One region of the Streptomyces sp. NPDC097595 genome, then DNA from elsewhere that is predicted to be linked to it. Evidence: riboswitches for the same ligand, from Rfam matches in the RefSeq annotation. Region 1 holds a riboswitch; each other region holds the start of a gene.

Region 1 (4,176 bases):
CTTCAGGCTGCCCGTGCCGTCGTCCACGGTCAGTGCGAAGGACGTCGCGGTGCCCGAGGTCAGCGAGGTCTGGCCCACCCACTGGGGTGCGCCCGAGGTGACCGGCGTGGGCGGGGTCGCCGTGAAGCCGCCGCCCGCCACCGCGCGCAGCCCGTCGATCGACGCGTACGCCTGCGGGCCGGTGTCGGTCGGGAGGTACTTGAATCCGCCACCGGGGTTGAACTGCTGGCTGATCAGGAAGTCGACCGGGGTCTTGCCCTTGCTGGTGAGGAAGTCACCGGTCTGGGGGTTGATCCCGCACGCGTTGAGCCCGGAGACGGCCCAGCCGTTGGAGTCCGTGTTGACGCCGAACATGGCCTCGAACGCACCGGTGTTGGCGATCAGCTTGCCCTTGAGGAACGTCTTCGCCTGCACGATGTCCGGATCGGTGTTGGCGACGCCCGACACGCAGAGCGCGGCCATCGCGGCCCCGGTCATGTCGATGTCGCTGTCGGCGGCCAGCGCGCCCGGATCGCCCTCGGCCTTGCTGTAGTTCCAGCCGCCGTCGTCGTGCTGGTTGGCCCGGATACGGGTGATCACCGCGTTGCGCAGCGACTGCGGTACGCGTATCTGGCCGCTGGTGGTCCTGGCGCCGTTCAGGGCGAGCGCCGCGAACACCGTGCCGTTGAAGTTGGCGGAGGGGCCGAAATAGCCGGGCTCGGCGGTCTGCCAGTAGCGGTACATGTCCGCGACGAGGTTGCGTGCCGCCGAGACGCGCGCGGGGTCGATTCCGGCCGCGTAGGCGTTCAGCGCGGCCCGCTCGTAGTCGGTGACGACCGGGGACGCGGACGGCCAGGCGCTGGTGGCCAGGAGGTTTCTGTACACCGTCCGCGCGTTCTTGGTCGCGTCGCCACCGGGGGTGACGTCCACCGCGGCGGTGCCCGCCGCCGCGAGCGCGCTGAAGGCCCACTCGTTGGACAGACCGGTGCCCGCGTACGAACCGTCGGACTGCTGAAGGGACTTGAGGTACGTCACACCGTTCGTCTTGGACGTGGCGATCTGCGCGGGCGTGGCGGTCGCCGCGGCCGGCAGGGTGGTGAGCGCGAACGCGCCCAGCGCGGCTACCGCGGTGAGGGCGGTGCGGTGGACAAGGGCGGGACGGGGCATGGCGTGCTCCAGGGTGAAGGGACGCCGACCCGCCCGGTGGCCGGCCCTTTCGAGCGCACGCAGCGGACTTGGCCGCCGTCCGCGAACGCGTGGACCGACTTCCAGATAGCCATCACCGCTTGGGCATTCGGGCTCGGAGGCGGTAGAAGCCCCCACACCGCTGCGCGTCAGCCCCGGATTCCCACCGGGTTCCCCCACTCGGCAGTGCGGGACAGTACCCGACGCCGGGCGGGTCCGCCACAGGGCCCCGGTGCGCCTCGGCGTCACGTCGGGGGCGGCCTTGACGGACCGTACGAACGCATGCTCCACTCGCTCCGATACGCAAGCTGTTCCAGGGGAAGCCGGTCGAAGTCCGGCGCTGACCCGCAACCGTAGACCCGGCCTGGCCGGGTGAGCCGGAGTACCTGGAGCTTGTTCCACAGCAACAGACGCCGTCGCGGACTACGGCGTGGTGCGCCCCGTGACGACGCGCGGTTCCTTGCGGAACTCGGGCGGCGTACTGCTGCCACGTCTTCGTACCCCCGCATCGGCCACACCCGAGGGGGCCCGGTGGGGACCATGCAGCGCCCGGACACAGGTGCACGAAGACGTCAGGGCATGTTCACGGCCGCGCTCTGCGCACTCGGCCTCCTGGCCGCGGTCTGCTTCGCCTTCCTGCCCGGCGCCCAGCGCGCCGCGGCGGCCCCGGCCGCCGACTGCACCGCCACCAAGGGCGCCGTCGTCGCCGTCGACTTCGGGCCCTTCGGCGGCACGGTCCAACGCGGCTGCGACACGACCCCCACCACCGGCTACGAGCTGCTGCACGAAGGCGGATTCAGCACCGAGGGCACCCAGCACGACGGACCCGCCTTCATCTGTCGCATCGGGTACGGCGCCTTCAACTCCGGTACGCAGTACCCGACTCCGGACAAGGAAGCCTGTGTCCTCACCCCGCAGGCCACCGCGTACTGGTCCTACTGGGTCGCCTCGGCCGGACAGGACGACTGGTCCTACAGCCAGTACGGGGCCATGAGCCGCAAGCTCAAGGACGGCGACGTCGACGCCTGGGTCTACGGCGGCACCGATGTCGAAGGCACCACGGGCAGGCCCACCTTCAGCCCCGACGACGTGCGCCCCGGAGGAGGGTCCAGCCCCGACCCGAGCGGCGAACCGACCGGGGCACCGGGAAGGGTGGACGTCGCCGCGGCCGCGAGCTGGCTGAAGGACGGCCTCACCGACGGCGAACGCATCGTGGACGAGGGCGCCGAGACCCCCAACTACCTCCTGACGACGGAGACCGCGTACGCGCTGGCCGCCGCCGACGGCAGGAGTGACGCACTCGACAAGGTCACCTCGTTCCTCGCCGCCCACGTCGACGACTACGTCTCGTCCAACGGCAAGGACCAGCCCCTCGCGACCGCGGCCGCCGCCCGGCTCGCCCTGCTCGCGGAGTCCACCGAGGGCGACGCGCACTCCTTCGGCGGCCGCGACCTGATCGCCGACCTCACCGGCAACGTGTGCACGGAACGCGCCCCCGGCGACGGCTGCACCGCCCCCGGAGACATCCGCGGCATCACCTACGCCGACGAGCAGGCCCGCGCCGTCCTCGCCCTCCTGCGGGCCGGCGAGAAGCCGGACACCGCCTCGGTCGACCGGCTGGTCCAGGTGCAGTGCAAGGACGGCGGCATCACCAGCATCCTCATCCAGCCGGGCGAGCGCTGCGAGGGCGACGCCGGCACCACCGGGCTGATCGCACTCGTCCTGCACGCGGCGGGCGGCCACGACGACGCCGTCGCCAAGGCCCGCGACTACCTCACGAAGACGCAGCTCGACACCGGGGCCTTCCCGGGCTACGCCGGGTCCACCACCGGTGACGTGATCACCACCGCCTACGCCGCCCAGACGCTGCGCGCGCTCGGCGAAACGAAGCGGGCCGGGGCCGCCGAGGGCTGGCTCTCCCGCGTCCAGCTCAAGGGCGGCGGCTTCGGCTACGACCAGGACGCCGTCGACCCCACCCTGTACGCGACCCCCGTCGCCGTACTCGCCGGTGCGCGTACCGATCTCGCGACGCTCACCACCGAGAAGAGCGAGCCCACCACCCCACCGACCACCACCCCTCCCACCACCGAGCCCCCGGCTCCCGGGAAGGGCCCCGACCTGAAGAAGGGCGTGGCCTACCTCACGGGCGCGGCGCAGCTCAAGCAGGGCCGCTACTACCCGGTCGGCCCCGGCTCCGGGCGCGCCGACTTCGGCCTGACCATCGACGGCGCCTACGCGCTCGCCGCCACCGGCCTGAACAACGCCAGGCTGCGCGGCATCGTGGACTTCCTGGACGACCAGGGCAAGGACGGCGAAGGACGGACGGTCAACGACTGGACGGGCGCCGGCACCGAGTACGCCGCCGGCGGATCGATCGGCAAGACCGCGCTGCTGGCCGAGGCCGTTGGACGCGACCCCCGCGACTTCGCCGGGCAGGACCTGATCGCCGCCCTGGACAAGGCGGTGTGCCCCGCCGCGAGCACCGCCCCGGACCGCTCCTGCGCGGCCGAGGGCGCCTACACCTACGCGCCGTCCGTCTTCTCGCAGGCGCTCGCTGTCATGGCCCAGCTGCGCGCGGGGGACAAGGACAACGCGAAGGCGCCGCTCGCCTACCTGGAGAGCCTGCAGAACGACGGCAACGGCGCCTGGCCGAGCCTGATCCCGCCGACCGGCGACTCCGACGTCGACTCCACCGCCATCGCCGCGATGGCCCTCGACCTCGCCGGCGGGGACCAGGCGGACGCGGCGGTCGGCAAGGCCCTGAAGTGGATCGCCTCCAAGCAGCTGCCCGACGGCGGATTCCCGGGCGCGGCGGGCAACTCCGTCAACTCCGCGGCCCTCGCCGTGCAAGGACTCTCCCTCGACAAGGACACGTACAAGAAGGAGATCGACGCGGCGCTGAAGTTCCTCGCCGGGCAGCAGAACGGCGACGGCGGCTTCAAGGTCGCCAAGGAGGGCCAGCCGGGCTCCGACCTTCGGGCCTCCACCCAGGCCGTGGGCGGCGCCACCGGC
Region 2 (4,176 bases), on a different contig from region 1:
CGGTCGTACGGCACTCCGCTGGGCGTGACCAGCACCGTGTCGCCGACCCGCAGCGAGACGTTTCCGGAGGTTCCGACGACCAGTCCCTCGGCCGCCGTGCGGCGCGCCGCGGCGACGACCGCCTCCCATCCCCGGGCGATCGCGTCGTGCCGTCCGTCACTCATCCGAAGATCCTTTCCGGGCCCCGCCCGGCCACCGTCGCGGGGGTCACCGCAACGCCCTTCTCAGTTCATCTTCCGTTCACTCAAGTTGCCTACGTTCCACGTGCCAATGACGTCGAACGATTGCCTGGGTAAATGGAACACATCACGCTGCTGCTCGCGATAGTGATCGTGACAGCTCTAGTGTTCGATTTCACGAACGGTTTCCACGACACCGCCAACGCGATGGCCACGACCATCTCGACCGGCGCACTCAAACCCAAGACGGCGGTCGCGATGTCCGCCGTTCTCAATCTGGTCGGCGCGTTCCTGTCCGTGGAGGTCGCCAAGACGATCTCCGGCGGGATCGTCAACGAGGACGGCCTCAGAACCGAGGTCATCTTCGCGGCGCTCGTCGGCGCCATCCTGTGGAATCTTCTGACCTGGCTGGTCGGGCTCCCGTCCAGCTCCTCCCACGCACTGTTCGGCGGCCTCATCGGCGCCGCGGTGATGTCCGCCGGCTGGTCGTCGGTCAACGGCGGCACCGTCGTCACCAAGGTGCTGCTGCCCGCCGTCGCCGCCCCGATCGTGGCCGGCGCGGCCGCGCTCCTGGCCACCAGGCTCACGTACCGGATCGGCGGGAAGATCCGTAACGACGCCCAGGAGAAGGCCACCGCCAAGGGCTACCGGGCCGGCCAGATCGCCTCGGCCGGGCTCGTCTCGCTCGCCCACGGCACCAACGACGCGCAGAAGACGATGGGCATCATCACCCTGGCCCTGGTCACCGGTGGGGTCCTCTCCCCCGGCTCCAACCCGCCGGTCTGGGTCATCGTCAGCGCCGGCCTGGCCATCGCGCTCGGCACGTACCTCGGCGGCTGGCGCATCATCCGCACCATGGGCAGCGGCCTGACCGAGCTGAAGCCCCCGCAGGGCTTCGCCGCCCAGACCAGCGCGGCCACCGTCATCCTGGCCTCCTCGCACCTCGGCTTCTCCCTCTCCACCACGCAGTCCTGCTCCGGGGCCGTGATGGGCGCGGGCCTCGGCCGTAAGGGGGGTGTGGTCCGCTGGTCCACCGCCACCCGGATGTTCGTCGCCTGGGGCCTGACCCTGCCGGCGGCCGGTCTGGTCGGTGCGGGCGCCGAGTTCCTGACGAAACAGGGCACCTGGGGCGTCGTGGTCGTCGCGGCCCTCCTGATCGCCGGCTCCGGGGCGATCTGGGTGCTCTCGCGCCGCAAGCCCGTCGGCCACGGCGATGTCGCACCCGGCACCGAGGACACGGCCCCGGCCGAGCCCGCCGGTGTCGTCACCCAGGCCATCGCGGCCGTGAGCCCGCCGCCCACCGTGGCGCACGACCTCGCCGCCACCATCCCGGCGCCCGCCGCACCCGTCGCCGCCGATCCGGCCCGACCCGCCACGGTCTGACAGACCCCGGTACTCCGGTAAGGACACCCCGTATGAACATCGACTGGGCAGCTCTGGGCACCGTCTTCGGCGTCTCCCTCGTCGCCACCGTCGCCCTGGTGGGCCTCTTCACGCTCGGCATCGTCGGCCTCTCCAAGCAGCCGGAAACGGCCGCGCAGGGCGGTCCGGCGGGCTCCTCGCTCCTGTTGGCGCGCGCCGGGGCGTACGTCTGCTTCGGGCTGTGCGCGGCGGCGGTCGCGTACGGCATCTATCTCATCGTCGCCTGACGCGACACCCGCTCCATCGGGCCGGACGCACCTCGTGCGCGTCCGGCCCGATGTGCGTCCGCCCCCACCCTGCCGTCGCAGGTCAACGGCGAGTTGACGGGCGTTCGCGGGGCGTGGTGGACTGCCGGAGCCATTACGGCGACAGCAGAGGAAGCCGGTGCGAATCCGGCGCGGTCCCGCCACTGTCACCGGGGAGCGGTCCCCCACCGCACGTCACGGCCCGCGCGAGCGGGCTGGAAGACCGGGGGAATCCGCCGATCCGGAAGCCAGGAGACTCTTGTCGCCGTCACGTCGAACCAGGGCGCGGACCCTGAGTGAGGACATATCGCCATGCCCGGCTGCCGTGCGCCCCTCTCCCCACAGCCTCTGTCGGCGGACTCCGGTACGGCCGGCTGAACCGTGCGTGCCGATCGCATCTACGCGTACGGCGCCACCGCCGGCCTGATCGGCGACCTGCTGCTCGGTGACCCCCGCAGGGGCCACCCGGTCGCCGCCTTCGGGCGGGCCGCCGCGGCCGTCGAGGACCGGCTCTGGCGCGACCACCGCGGCCGGGGCGCCCTGCACACCCTGATCTGCGCCGGGGGCGCCGCCGCGGGCGCCGCGCTCGCCGCCCGCGCCCTGCGCCGCCACCCCGCCGCTTCCGTGGCCCTGACCGCCGCCGCCACCTGGTCCGTCGTCGGCGGTACGTCGCTGGGGCGCGAGGCCCGGGCCATCGGCGGGGCGCTCGACGCGGGGGACATCGAGCTGGCCCGGGAGCGGCTGCCGCACCTGTGCGGGCGCGACCCGCAGGCGCTGGACGGCCCCGGGATCGCGCGCGCCGTGGTGGAGTCCGTCGCCGAGAACACCTCGGACGCGGTGGTCGGCGCCCTCGTCTGGGGCGCCCTCGCCGGGGTCCCCGGGCTCGTCGGATTCCGCGCCGCCAACACGCTCGACGCGATGGTCGGCCACAAGTCGCCGCGCCATCTGCGGTACGGCTGGGCCTCGGCCCGGTTCGACGACCTCGCGGGCTGGCCCGGCGCCCGGCTCACCGCCCTGCTCGCCGTGGCCTCCGGCGGCCGCCCCCGCGAGGCCGTTCGGGCCTGGCGGGCGGACGCCGCGACCCACCCGAGCCCCAACGCGGGGCCCGTGGAGGCCGCGTTCGCCGGGGCGCTCGGCGTACGGCTGGGCGGGACCCTCGCCTACGGCGGCCGCGTCGAGCACCGGCCCGTGCTCAACGGGGAGGCCGGGCGCGCGGTGGAGACCGGGGACATCGAGCGCGCGGTGCGGCTCTCGCGCCGGGTGGGCGTGCTCGCCCTCGGCGTCAGCGTGGCCGCCCGGCTGGGCGCGGGGGCGGTCGCGCGCCGGGCCCGCAGACCTCGTACACCTGGACGGAGAACGATATGAGCGGCGGACTGCTGGTCGCCGGGACCACATCGGACGCGGGCAAGAGCGTCGTCACGGCGGGCATCTGCCGCTGGCTGGTGCGCCGGGGCGTGAAGGTCGCCCCGTTCAAGGCGCAGAACATGTCGCTGAACTCCTTCGTCACCCGCGAGGGCGCCGAGATCGGCCGGGCCCAGGCGATGCAGGCCCAGGCCGCCCGCGTGGAGCCGACCGCCCTGATGAACCCGGTGCTGCTCAAGCCCGGCGGCGACCGCTCCAGCCAGGTCGTCCTGATGGGGCGGCCGGTCGGCGAGATGAGCGCCCGCGGTTACCACGGCGGGCGGCAGGAACAGCTGCTGTCCACCGTCACGGACTGCCTGGAGCAGCTGCGGAGCACGTACGACGCGGTGATCTGCGAGGGCGCGGGCTCGCCCGCCGAGATCAACCTGCGCCGCACGGACATCGTGAACATGGGCATCGCCCGCGCGGCCCGCTTCCCGGTCGTGGTGGTCGGGGACATCGACCGGGGCGGGGTCTTCGCCTCGTTCTTCGGCACGACGGCGCTGCTCGCTCCGGAGGACCAGGAGCTGATCGCGGGATATCTGGTCAACAAGTTCCGGGGCGACGTCTCGCTGCTTGAGCCGGGGCTCGACATGCTGCGGGACCTGACGGGCCGTCCCACGTACGGAGTGCTGCCCTTCGCGCACGGGCTCGGCATCGACGAGGAGGACGGGCTGCGGGTGTCGCTGCGCGGCACCGTACGCGAGTCGACGGTCGCCCCGCCGCACGGCGAGGACGTCCTGCGCGTCGCCGTGTGCGCGATCCCGCTGATGTCGAACTTCACCGATGTGGACGCGCTGGCCGCCGAACCGGGCGTCGTCGTCCGCTTCGTGGACCGGCCCGAGGAGCTGGCCGACGCCGACCTCGTCATCGTGCCGGGCACCCGGGGCACCGTGAAGGCGCTCGCCTGGCTGCGTGAACGCGGCCTC
Region 3 (4,176 bases), on a different contig from region 1:
CACGAGCCGCCCGATCAGGTGCTGCTCGGCGGGCGTCATCTTGGCGAGGTCCGCCACGTCCGAGTGGAGGTCGACCTCCTCCACGTGCCAGGTGTTCTTGATCGCGTCCCGGTAGCGCTCGTAGAAGTCCGGGTAGCGCATGGGGCGCAGGGTCAGTTCGAAGCCCGGGTCGAGCAGGTTCTTCTCGTGGTTGACAGCGGTCATTACTGGCAGGCCTCGCAGGACTCGGGGTTTTCCAGGGAGCAGGCGATGGCGTCCGCGTCGGGAGCCTGCGCCTGCTGTACGGGGATGGGGGCGGCGGCCGACGCGGCCCCGGACGCGGCACGGGCGATCCGGGTCGCCGGACGCGACCGCAGGTAGTACGTCGTCTTCAGGCCCTGCTTCCAGGCGTACGCGTACATCGAGGAGAGCTTGCCGATCGTCGGCGTCTCCAGGAACAGGTTGAGCGACTGGCTCTGGTCGAGGAACGGGGTACGGGCCGCCGCCATGTCGATCAGGCCGCGCTGCGGGATCTCCCACGCGGTGCGGTACAGCGCCCGCACGTCCGCCGGAATCCAGGCGAAGCCCTGCACCGAGCCGTTCGCCTCGCGCAGCGCCTCACGCGTCCGCGCGTCCCACACGCCGAGCCGCTTCAGCTCGTCCACCAGATAGCCGTTGACCTGGAGGAACTCGCCGCTCAGGGTCTCCCGCTTGAAGAGGTTCGAGACCTGGGGCTCGATGCACTCGTAGACACCCGCGATCGAGGCGATCGTCGCGGTCGGGGCGATGGCCAGGAGCAGCGAGTTGCGCATCCCGGTCTTCGCGATCCGGGCCCGCAGGGCGTCCCAGCGCTCCGGCCAGTTCACCTCGGTGTCGTAGTGGTCGGGGTGCAGCACCCCGCGCGCGGCCCGGGTCTCGGACCAGGCGGGCAGCGGACCGGACCGCTCCGCGAGGTCGCAGGACGCCTCGTACGCGGCGAGCATGATGCGCTCGGCGATCTTCGTGGAGAGCGCCCGGGCCTCGGGGGAGTCGAAGGGCAGCCGCAGCTGGAAGAAGACGTCCTGGAGCCCCATCGCGCCCAGGCCCACCGGCCGCCAGCGGGCGTTGGACCGGCCGGCCTGCTCGGTCGGGTAGAAGTTGATGTCCACGACCCGGTCGAGGAAGGTCACCGCCGTCCGCACGGTGGCGTCAAGACGCTCCCAGTCGATCGAGCCGCCGTCCACGAACGCGCCGAGGTTGACCGAGCCGAGGTTGCAGACGGCCGTCTCGCCGTCGTCGGTGACCTCCAGGATCTCGGTGCACAGGTTCGACGAGTGCACGACCCTGCCCGGCTCGGCGGTCTGGTTCGCGGTGCGGTTGGAGGCGTCCTTGAACGTCATCCAGCCCTGCCCGGTCTGCGCCAGGGTCCGCATCATCCGGCCGTACAGCTCGCGGGCCGGCATGGTCTTGCGGGCCAGGCCCTTCGCCTCGGCCGCCCGGTACGCGGCGTCGAAGTCGTCGCCCCACAGGTCGGTCAGCTCGGGCACGTCCGCCGGGGAGAACAGCGACCAGGCTCCGTCCGCGTCGACGCGGCGCATGAACTCGTCCGGGATCCAGTGCGCCAGGTTCAGGTTGTGCGTGCGCCGCTGGTCCTCGCCCGTGTTGTCGCGGAGCTCCAGGAACTCCTCGATGTCCGCGTGCCAGGTCTCCAGGTAGACCGCGGCGGCGCCCTTGCGGCGGCCGCCCTGGTTCACGGCGGCGACGGAGGCGTCCAGCGTCTTGAGGAACGGCACGATGCCGTTGGAGTGGCCGTTGGTGCCCCGGATCAGCGAACCGCGGGCGCGGATGCGGGAGTACGAGAGGCCGATGCCGCCCGCGTGCTTCGACAGCCGGGCCACCTGGTGGTAGCGGTCGTAGATCGAGTCCAGCTCGTCCAGCGGCGAGTCCAGCAGGTAGCAGGAGGACATCTGCGGGTGGCGGGTGCCGGAGTTGAAGAGCGTCGGCGAGGAGGGCAGGTAGTCCAGCCGGCTCATCAGCCCGTACAGCGCCGCGACCTCGTCCAGCGCCCGCACGGAGTCGTCCTCGGCGAGCCCGGCGGCGACCCGGAGCATGAAGTGCTGGGGGGTCTCGATGACCTGGCGGGTGAGCGGGTGGCGCAGCAGGTAGCGGCTGTGCAGGGTGCGCAGCCCGAAGTACCCGAAGCGGTCGTCGGCCCCGTCCGCGAGGGACCGTTCGACCAGGGCGTCCAGGGCGGCCGCGTGCAGCGTGACGAACGCGGCGGTGCGGTCCGCGATCAGGCCCTCGCGGTGGCCCACGGCGACCGAGGCGGAGAACGAGGTGGCGCCCTGCCCGGCGGCCTCGTCCGCGATGGTGCGGGTGAGCAGCCGGGCGGCGAGCCGGGAGTAGGCGGGGTCCTCGGAGATGAGGCCCGCCGCGGCCTCGGTGGCCAGCGAGCGCAGCTCCGCCTCGTCCGACCGGGCGTTGCGGCCGCGCAGGGCGGCGGCGGCGACGCGACCGGGGTCGGTGTCGGGCAGGTCGGCGGTGAGGTCGGTCAGGGTCCGCAGCAGTGCGGTACCCGGTCCGTCGCTCGCGGTCCCCGTTGCTTCGGCCGCTGAAACCGGATCGGCTGGCGCGATGGTCACGTGGTGCTCTCCCTCGCTCGGCTCTGGGCCGGCGGAGAGCGGGGGCAGCCGGGCAGGAGCGGGCCCGGGCGGGGCGGCACTCCGTGCGGCGTCCACCGGCCCATCCACGAGGCCCGGACGTCTGGGCATCCGGTTCGGTCGAGCCGGATGCGCTGTCGGCAGGTCCTCGGACTCCACGGGTGCGCGAAAGCGCACCGAATACACCGTTGCGGGACAGTTCCGGATTCACACCGGATTCCCCTGCGGCGACAGCGAGCACGAGCATACATGTGGGGGCCGCCCTGTCGGGCAGCCCCCACATCTTGTGTCGCGTGGCGTAAAGGTGTGCGGTCAGTGACCGCCCGGCGCTCCCGCCGTGGCCGGCGGCAGCTTCTCCTGGACGCCCGGGTCGCCCGCGTCCGCGGTGTAGTCGCCCGGGGAGGTCTCGTCGATCCCGGCAGGCGCCTTCACGGCGTTCAGGACGAAGGTGAGGACGACGACGACCACGACGTTCAGCACGAACGCGGTGAGGCCGATGTAGCCGATCTCACCGAGGCCCGGGATCTCCTTGGAGGACCCGCCGAAGTGCTTCTGCGTCGGGCTCGCGACCCCGTACGCGGCAGCCGTACCGTAGATCATGCCGACCGCCCAGCCGGCGAGTAGCGCCCAGCGGTGGAACCACCGGGTGAACAGGCCGCCGACCAGGGCCGGCATCGTCTGGAGGATCCAGATCCCGCCGAGCAGCTGGAAGTTGATCGCGACGGTCTTGTCCATGGTGAGGACGAAGGCGAGGGCGCCGACCTTGACCAGCAGCGACACCAGCTTGGAGACCTTGGTCTCCTGCTCGGGCGTCGCGTCCGGCTTCAGGAAGTCCTTGTAGATGTTGCGCGTGAACAGGTTCGCCGCGGCGATGGACATGATCGCGGCCGGTACCAGGGCGCCGATGCCGATCGCGGCGAAGGCCACGCCCGCGAACCAGTCGGGGAACATGTTCTCGAACAGCTGCGGGATGGCCAGCTGGCCGTTGTCCACCTTGACGCCGGCGGCGATCGCCATGAAGCCGAGCAGCGCGAGCAGGCCCAGCATCAGCGAGTAGAGCGGCAGGATCGTGGTGTTGCGGCGGATCACCTCACGGCTGCGGCTGGAGAGCGTCGCCGTGATCGAGTGCGGGTACATGAACAGCGCCAGCGCGGACCCGAGCGCCAGGGTCGCGTAACCCCACTGGCCGGCCGCGGCCGGTGCGAGGCCGCCCGCGCCCGCCTTGGTGAACTTGTCCTGGGCGGAGGCGAAGATGTCGTCGAAGCCGCCGAGCTTGATCGGGATGTAGATGATCGCGACGGCGATGACCAGGTAGATCAGCCCGTCCTTGACGAACGCGATCAGCGCGGGCGCCCGCAGCCCCGAGGAGTAGGTGTACGCGGCGAGCACCGCGAACGCGATCAGCAGCGGCAGGTCCTTGACGAACCAGTTGGTGTTCTCGCCGCCGCCGACGCCCATCACGTCCAGCACCGCCTGGATGCCGACGAGCTGGAGCGCGATGTACGGCATGGTGGCGAGGATGCCGGTGACCGCGACGGCCAGCGACAGACCCTTCGAG
Region 4 (4,176 bases), on a different contig from region 1:
GCGGCCGTCATGACGACGAACGAGGTCAGCGCCGAGAACAACTGCATGGCGGCGACGCCGGAGAGCACGACCCGGTCGGTGGAGCCGCCCAGGGTGTGGCTGAGCAGCATCACCAGCGCGAAGGAGCAGAGCGCTCCGATGAACGCCCCGGCCGGCAGCGTCACCGCTCCCCCGCCGACGCCGAGCACGACGACCAGGACCGCGCCGGTGGACGCGCCGGAGGAGACGCCGAGGACGAAGGGGTCGGCCAGCGGGTTGCGCAACAGGGACTGCATGACGGTCCCGCAGACCGCGAGTCCCGCCCCGCAGACGGCGGCGAGCAGCGTACGCGGCATGCGCAGGTTCCAGATGATGCCGTCGCGGATCGGGCTGAGCCGGACCTCGCCGATGCCGAGGTGGGCGGCGACGGCGGACCAGACGTCCATGACGGAGATCCGGGCCGGTCCGATGGTGACGGCGACCGCGACGGACAGGGCGAGCAGCACGAGGCCGCCGGTCCACAGGAGGCCGCCGCGCAGTCCGCGCAGCCGGAGGCGTGCGGCATCCGGGGTCTTTGCGGGAGGCGCCTCGTCGGGTGGGGCGGTGAGCCGGTCGGTGGCCGTCACCCCGCGAGCCCGAAGTCGCGCAGCCCGGCGGCCACCAGCTCCACGCCCTCGACCGTGCGGATGGTCGGGTTCATGGCCTGGCCGCTGAGCAGGACGTAGCGCTTGTGGCGTACGGCGTCCATCTTCTTCGTGACCGGGTTGGACTCCAGGAAGGCGATCTTCCCGGCGGCGCTCTCGGCGGTCTGGGACTTGCGGGTGAGGTCGCCGATGACGAGGACGTCCGGGTTGCGGTCGGCGACGGTCTCCCAGTTGATCTGGGGCCATTCGTCGTGCGTGTCGTCGAAGGCGTTCTTCAGGCCCAGCTCCCGGGTCATGATGCCGGGCGCCCCGCAGCAGCCCGCCAGATAGGGGGACTCGGAGTTGGCGAACCAGTACATGACGGAGGTGCCGGACGCGTCGATGCCGTCGGCGGCCTTCCGGATACGGTCCTGGAGCCGCGCGACCAGCTTCTCGCCGCGCTCCGGCACGCCGAACACCCGGGCCAGCTCGCGCACTTCGGTGTAGACGCTGTCCATGGTGAGGGCGCCGGTGCGGACGCCGTCGCCGTCCTTGGTGTTGTCCTTGGCGGTGCAGTCGGCGGGCGCGACATAGGTGGGGACGCCCAGCTTCTCGAACTGCTCGCGCGGGGCGACGCCGCCCTTGGCGAGGGTCGACTCGAAGTCGGCGGCGACGAAGTCGGGCTCCTGGTCGAGGACCTTCTCGGAGGAGGGCCGGTTGTCGGCGATCCTCTTCACGCCCGCGTTGGCCTTCTCCAGGCCCTTCATCACCGGGTCCGTCCAGGTGGCGGTGGCGGCGATCCGGTCCTGGAGACCGAGCGAGAGCAGGATCTCCGTCGTGCCCTGGTCGACGGAGACCGCGCGCCGGGGTGCGGCGTTCACGGTGACGGTGCGCCCGCAGTTCTTGAGCGTGACCGGATAGCCGTCCGCCTTGCCCGCTGCGTCGGCCTTCTCGGACGGGGACCCCCCGCAGGCCGTCAGCAGCAGGAGTGCCGTGGTGAGCAGGGCGGCGGAACGGACGGGGCCTATGAACGGCACGGGGTATACCTCGGCGTCTCTGGGCCCATGCGCGGGGCCCGCTGTACGGTCCGCCGCCCGGTCCCGGACGGCGGTCGCCAGCAGGTCTTCGGACTCGGGTTCGTCCGGGCGGGACGCCTTCCCGGGAGACGCCGGGTCTCCCAGTGGCCGTGGCCCCGCCCGTCCCCCTCACCGCTGCGCGTCAGTTCCGGATTCGCACCGGATTCCCTGACCCCTACGTGGAGTTCGACTGGCTCCGGGGAAGCTATCACGGGCGTCCGCGCAGCTCAGAGCCGCCCCCAGGGGCTCATGGACGTTGCAGGGCCACCACCGCGTTGTGCCCGCCGAAGCCGAAGGAGTGGCTGACGGCCCGGCGGACGGGCCGTACCAGCGGCACCTTGGTGACGCAGTCGATGTCGAACCCGGGCGCGGGTGCGTCCAGGTTGGCGACCGGCGGGATCACCCCGCGCTGGAGGGTGAGGATCGTCAGCCCCGCCTCGATCGCCCCGGCCGCGCCCATGCAGTGCCCGAGCACGCCCTTGGGGGCGGTGACGGGCGGGCGGTGCGGGTACACCCGGCTGATCAGCGCGGCCTCGGCGGCGTCGTTGCGCAGGGTCGCGGTGCCGTGCGCGTTGACGTGCTCCACCTCGTCGGCCCGCCAGCCCGCGTCGCGCAGGGCGGCCTCGACGGCGGCCCGGGCGATCCGCCCGTCGGGGTGCGGGCTGGTGGGGTGGTGGGCGTCCGTGGTGGCGCCGGTGCCGGCGAGCAGGGCCCGGGGTTCGGCGCCCCTGGCCTCCGCGTCGGCGGCGCGTTCCAGCACCATGACGGCGGCGCCCTCACCCATGACGAGTCCGGCGCGGTCGGCGGCGAAGGGCCGGCTGAGCCGGGACAGGTCGCCGTCCGCGAGGGCGGCGGCCCCGGACCGGGCGAAGCCGGTCATGGCGATCGGGAAGAGCGTCGACTCGGTCGCCCCCGCGATGGCCACGTCGCACTGCCCGGAGGCCAGCAGGTCGCGGGCGACGGACAGCGCGGTGACGCCGGACGAGCAGGCCGTGCAGGGGGCCATGCTGGGGCCGGTGGCCCGCATCTCGATCGCGATCTCGGCGGCGGGCATGTTGGGGATGGTCAGCAGGACCCCGGCGGGCGAGGTCGCCTCCGGGCCCTTCCGCTCCAGGACCAGCGCCTGGTCGGTGAGGTGCGCGGAGCCCCCGCTGCTGGTGCCGACGACGACCGCGACGCGGCTGCCGTCCCAGCCGGCCGGGTCGAGCCCGGCGTCGGCGACGGCCTCCCGGGCGGCCAGGACGGCGAACTTGACGTACCGGCCCATCCGGAAGGCGGTACGACGGCCGATCTCGGCGTCCAGGTCGATGCCGTCGACCACGCAGGCGAAGCCGATCGCGCACCCGGCGAGCGCGGGAACGGTGCGCGCCGGGCTCACGGCGGCGCACACCCCCTGCCAGGTGGACTCGGTGTCGTTGCCGACCGGGGTGATCATGCCGAGCCCGGTGACGGCGATGGCCGGTGTCCTCATCGGACGCCGGCCGACGCGTGGAGGTGGGCCGTGAGCTCGGCGAGAGTGGTCCCCCGGGTCAGGGCGCCGGTGTCCAGCTCGACCCCGGTGGTCTCCCGGAGGACGACGGCGAACTCGGCGGCCGCGAGGGAGTCCATGTCCAGGCTGTCCATCGTGGAGTCCGGAAGGATCTCGGCCACGGGCACCTTGAAGGTACGGCTGAGTACATCGGTGATGCGGGGGTGGATCGTGCTCATGGTCTCCCTTTCCTCATGCCCATCCGGCGGGGTGCCCGGCGCCGGCGCGCACGGCCCCGACGCCGGAACAACTGAGCAGCGTCGCTCCGGTTACGCCTTGCGGCGAACCGATTCGCCAACGCCCGTCCGGGACGCCCCGGACCATCGCGCGAACACGGCGACGGTCGTCCAGTAGGCGAGGAGGACGGCCCCCGCCCCGAGCCCCCGCACGGCCCGTGCCGCACGGCGTGTCCGAGTGCCCCTCATCGGCCCGCCTCCATGTGCCAGTGGGCCTCCGGATCGTCGTACGCCTCGGCGTAACCGGCGCCGGTGATCGGCCAGTCGGCGAGCAACTCGTCGGGGAAGGCGAAGGAGTCGGCGAGCCCCGGGAGGTGGGGGGCCACCGCCTCGATGAGCCGTTCCGTGTGGTCCGTCAGCGCCTCCGCCTGACTGGTGCTCAGATGGCCGGCCGCGAGCAGGTCACCGCTGTCGCGCGCGACCCGGCCCAGGGCGAACAGCCGGGCCAGCTCGCCGAGCCGGTCCCGGTCCGCCCCGGCGGGCAGCGCCTCGACGGCCTCCGCGTACGCCTCGGCCGCCTGCCGGCAGGCGTGCGCCTCGACCCCGCGCAGCGCCGGGCCCGCCGCCGCGTTCCAGCGGCCCAGCGGGTCGCCGTGCGCCATCCCGGCCGCCCGGGCCCCGGCGCGCGCGAACCACAGCTCCTCGGCGCACCCCAGGAGCCGGACCAGGAACCGGAGGTCGGTGAGGTCGCCGTGGGCCGGGGCGGCGGGCTCGTACGCGGGGCGGTCGGCGAG

The links. A riboswitch is a leader RNA that binds a small molecule or an ion and turns the genes downstream of it on or off. The one in region 1 is predicted to bind cobalamin.
Region 2: another riboswitch for cobalamin. It lies ahead of ACIQZN_RS15915 (cobalamin biosynthesis protein); the one in region 1 lies ahead of ACIQZN_RS01780 (prenyltransferase/squalene oxidase repeat-containing protein).
Region 3: another riboswitch for cobalamin. It lies ahead of ACIQZN_RS25530 (ribonucleoside-diphosphate reductase subunit alpha); the one in region 1 lies ahead of ACIQZN_RS01780 (prenyltransferase/squalene oxidase repeat-containing protein).
Region 4: another riboswitch for cobalamin. It lies ahead of ACIQZN_RS10810 (ABC transporter substrate-binding protein); the one in region 1 lies ahead of ACIQZN_RS01780 (prenyltransferase/squalene oxidase repeat-containing protein).

What each region holds. Positions count from the first base shown of each region.
Region 1 is NZ_JBIWCN010000001.1:410,117-414,292, forward strand. It holds gene ACIQZN_RS01775 (prenyltransferase/squalene oxidase repeat-containing protein) at 1-1,146, opposite strand, end outside; cobalamin riboswitch at 1,268-1,341, opposite strand; cobalamin riboswitch at 1,442-1,573, shown strand; gene ACIQZN_RS01780 (prenyltransferase/squalene oxidase repeat-containing protein) at 1,744-4,176, shown strand, end outside.
Region 2 is NZ_JBIWCN010000009.1:56,876-61,051, forward strand. It holds gene ACIQZN_RS15900 (class II aldolase/adducin family protein) at 1-164, opposite strand, end outside; gene ACIQZN_RS15905 (anion permease) at 297-1,562, shown strand; gene ACIQZN_RS15910 (hypothetical protein) at 1,595-1,828, shown strand; cobalamin riboswitch at 1,975-2,105, shown strand; gene ACIQZN_RS15915 (cobalamin biosynthesis protein) at 2,228-3,211, shown strand; gene ACIQZN_RS15920 (cobyric acid synthase) at 3,208-4,176, shown strand, end outside.
Region 3 is NZ_JBIWCN010000018.1:38,377-42,552, reverse strand. It holds gene ACIQZN_RS25535 (ribonucleotide-diphosphate reductase subunit beta) at 1-204, opposite strand, end outside; gene ACIQZN_RS25530 (ribonucleoside-diphosphate reductase subunit alpha) at 204-2,600, opposite strand; cobalamin riboswitch at 2,740-2,878, opposite strand; gene mctP (monocarboxylate uptake permease MctP) at 2,931-4,176, opposite strand, start outside.
Region 4 is NZ_JBIWCN010000005.1:301,217-305,392, forward strand. It holds gene ACIQZN_RS10805 (FecCD family ABC transporter permease) at 1-527, opposite strand, end outside; gene ACIQZN_RS10810 (ABC transporter substrate-binding protein) at 602-1,639, opposite strand; cobalamin riboswitch at 1,701-1,888, opposite strand; gene ACIQZN_RS10815 (beta-ketoacyl-[acyl-carrier-protein] synthase family protein) at 1,926-3,149, opposite strand; gene ACIQZN_RS10820 (acyl carrier protein) at 3,146-3,385, opposite strand; gene ACIQZN_RS10825 (acyl-CoA dehydrogenase) at 3,628-4,176, opposite strand, start outside.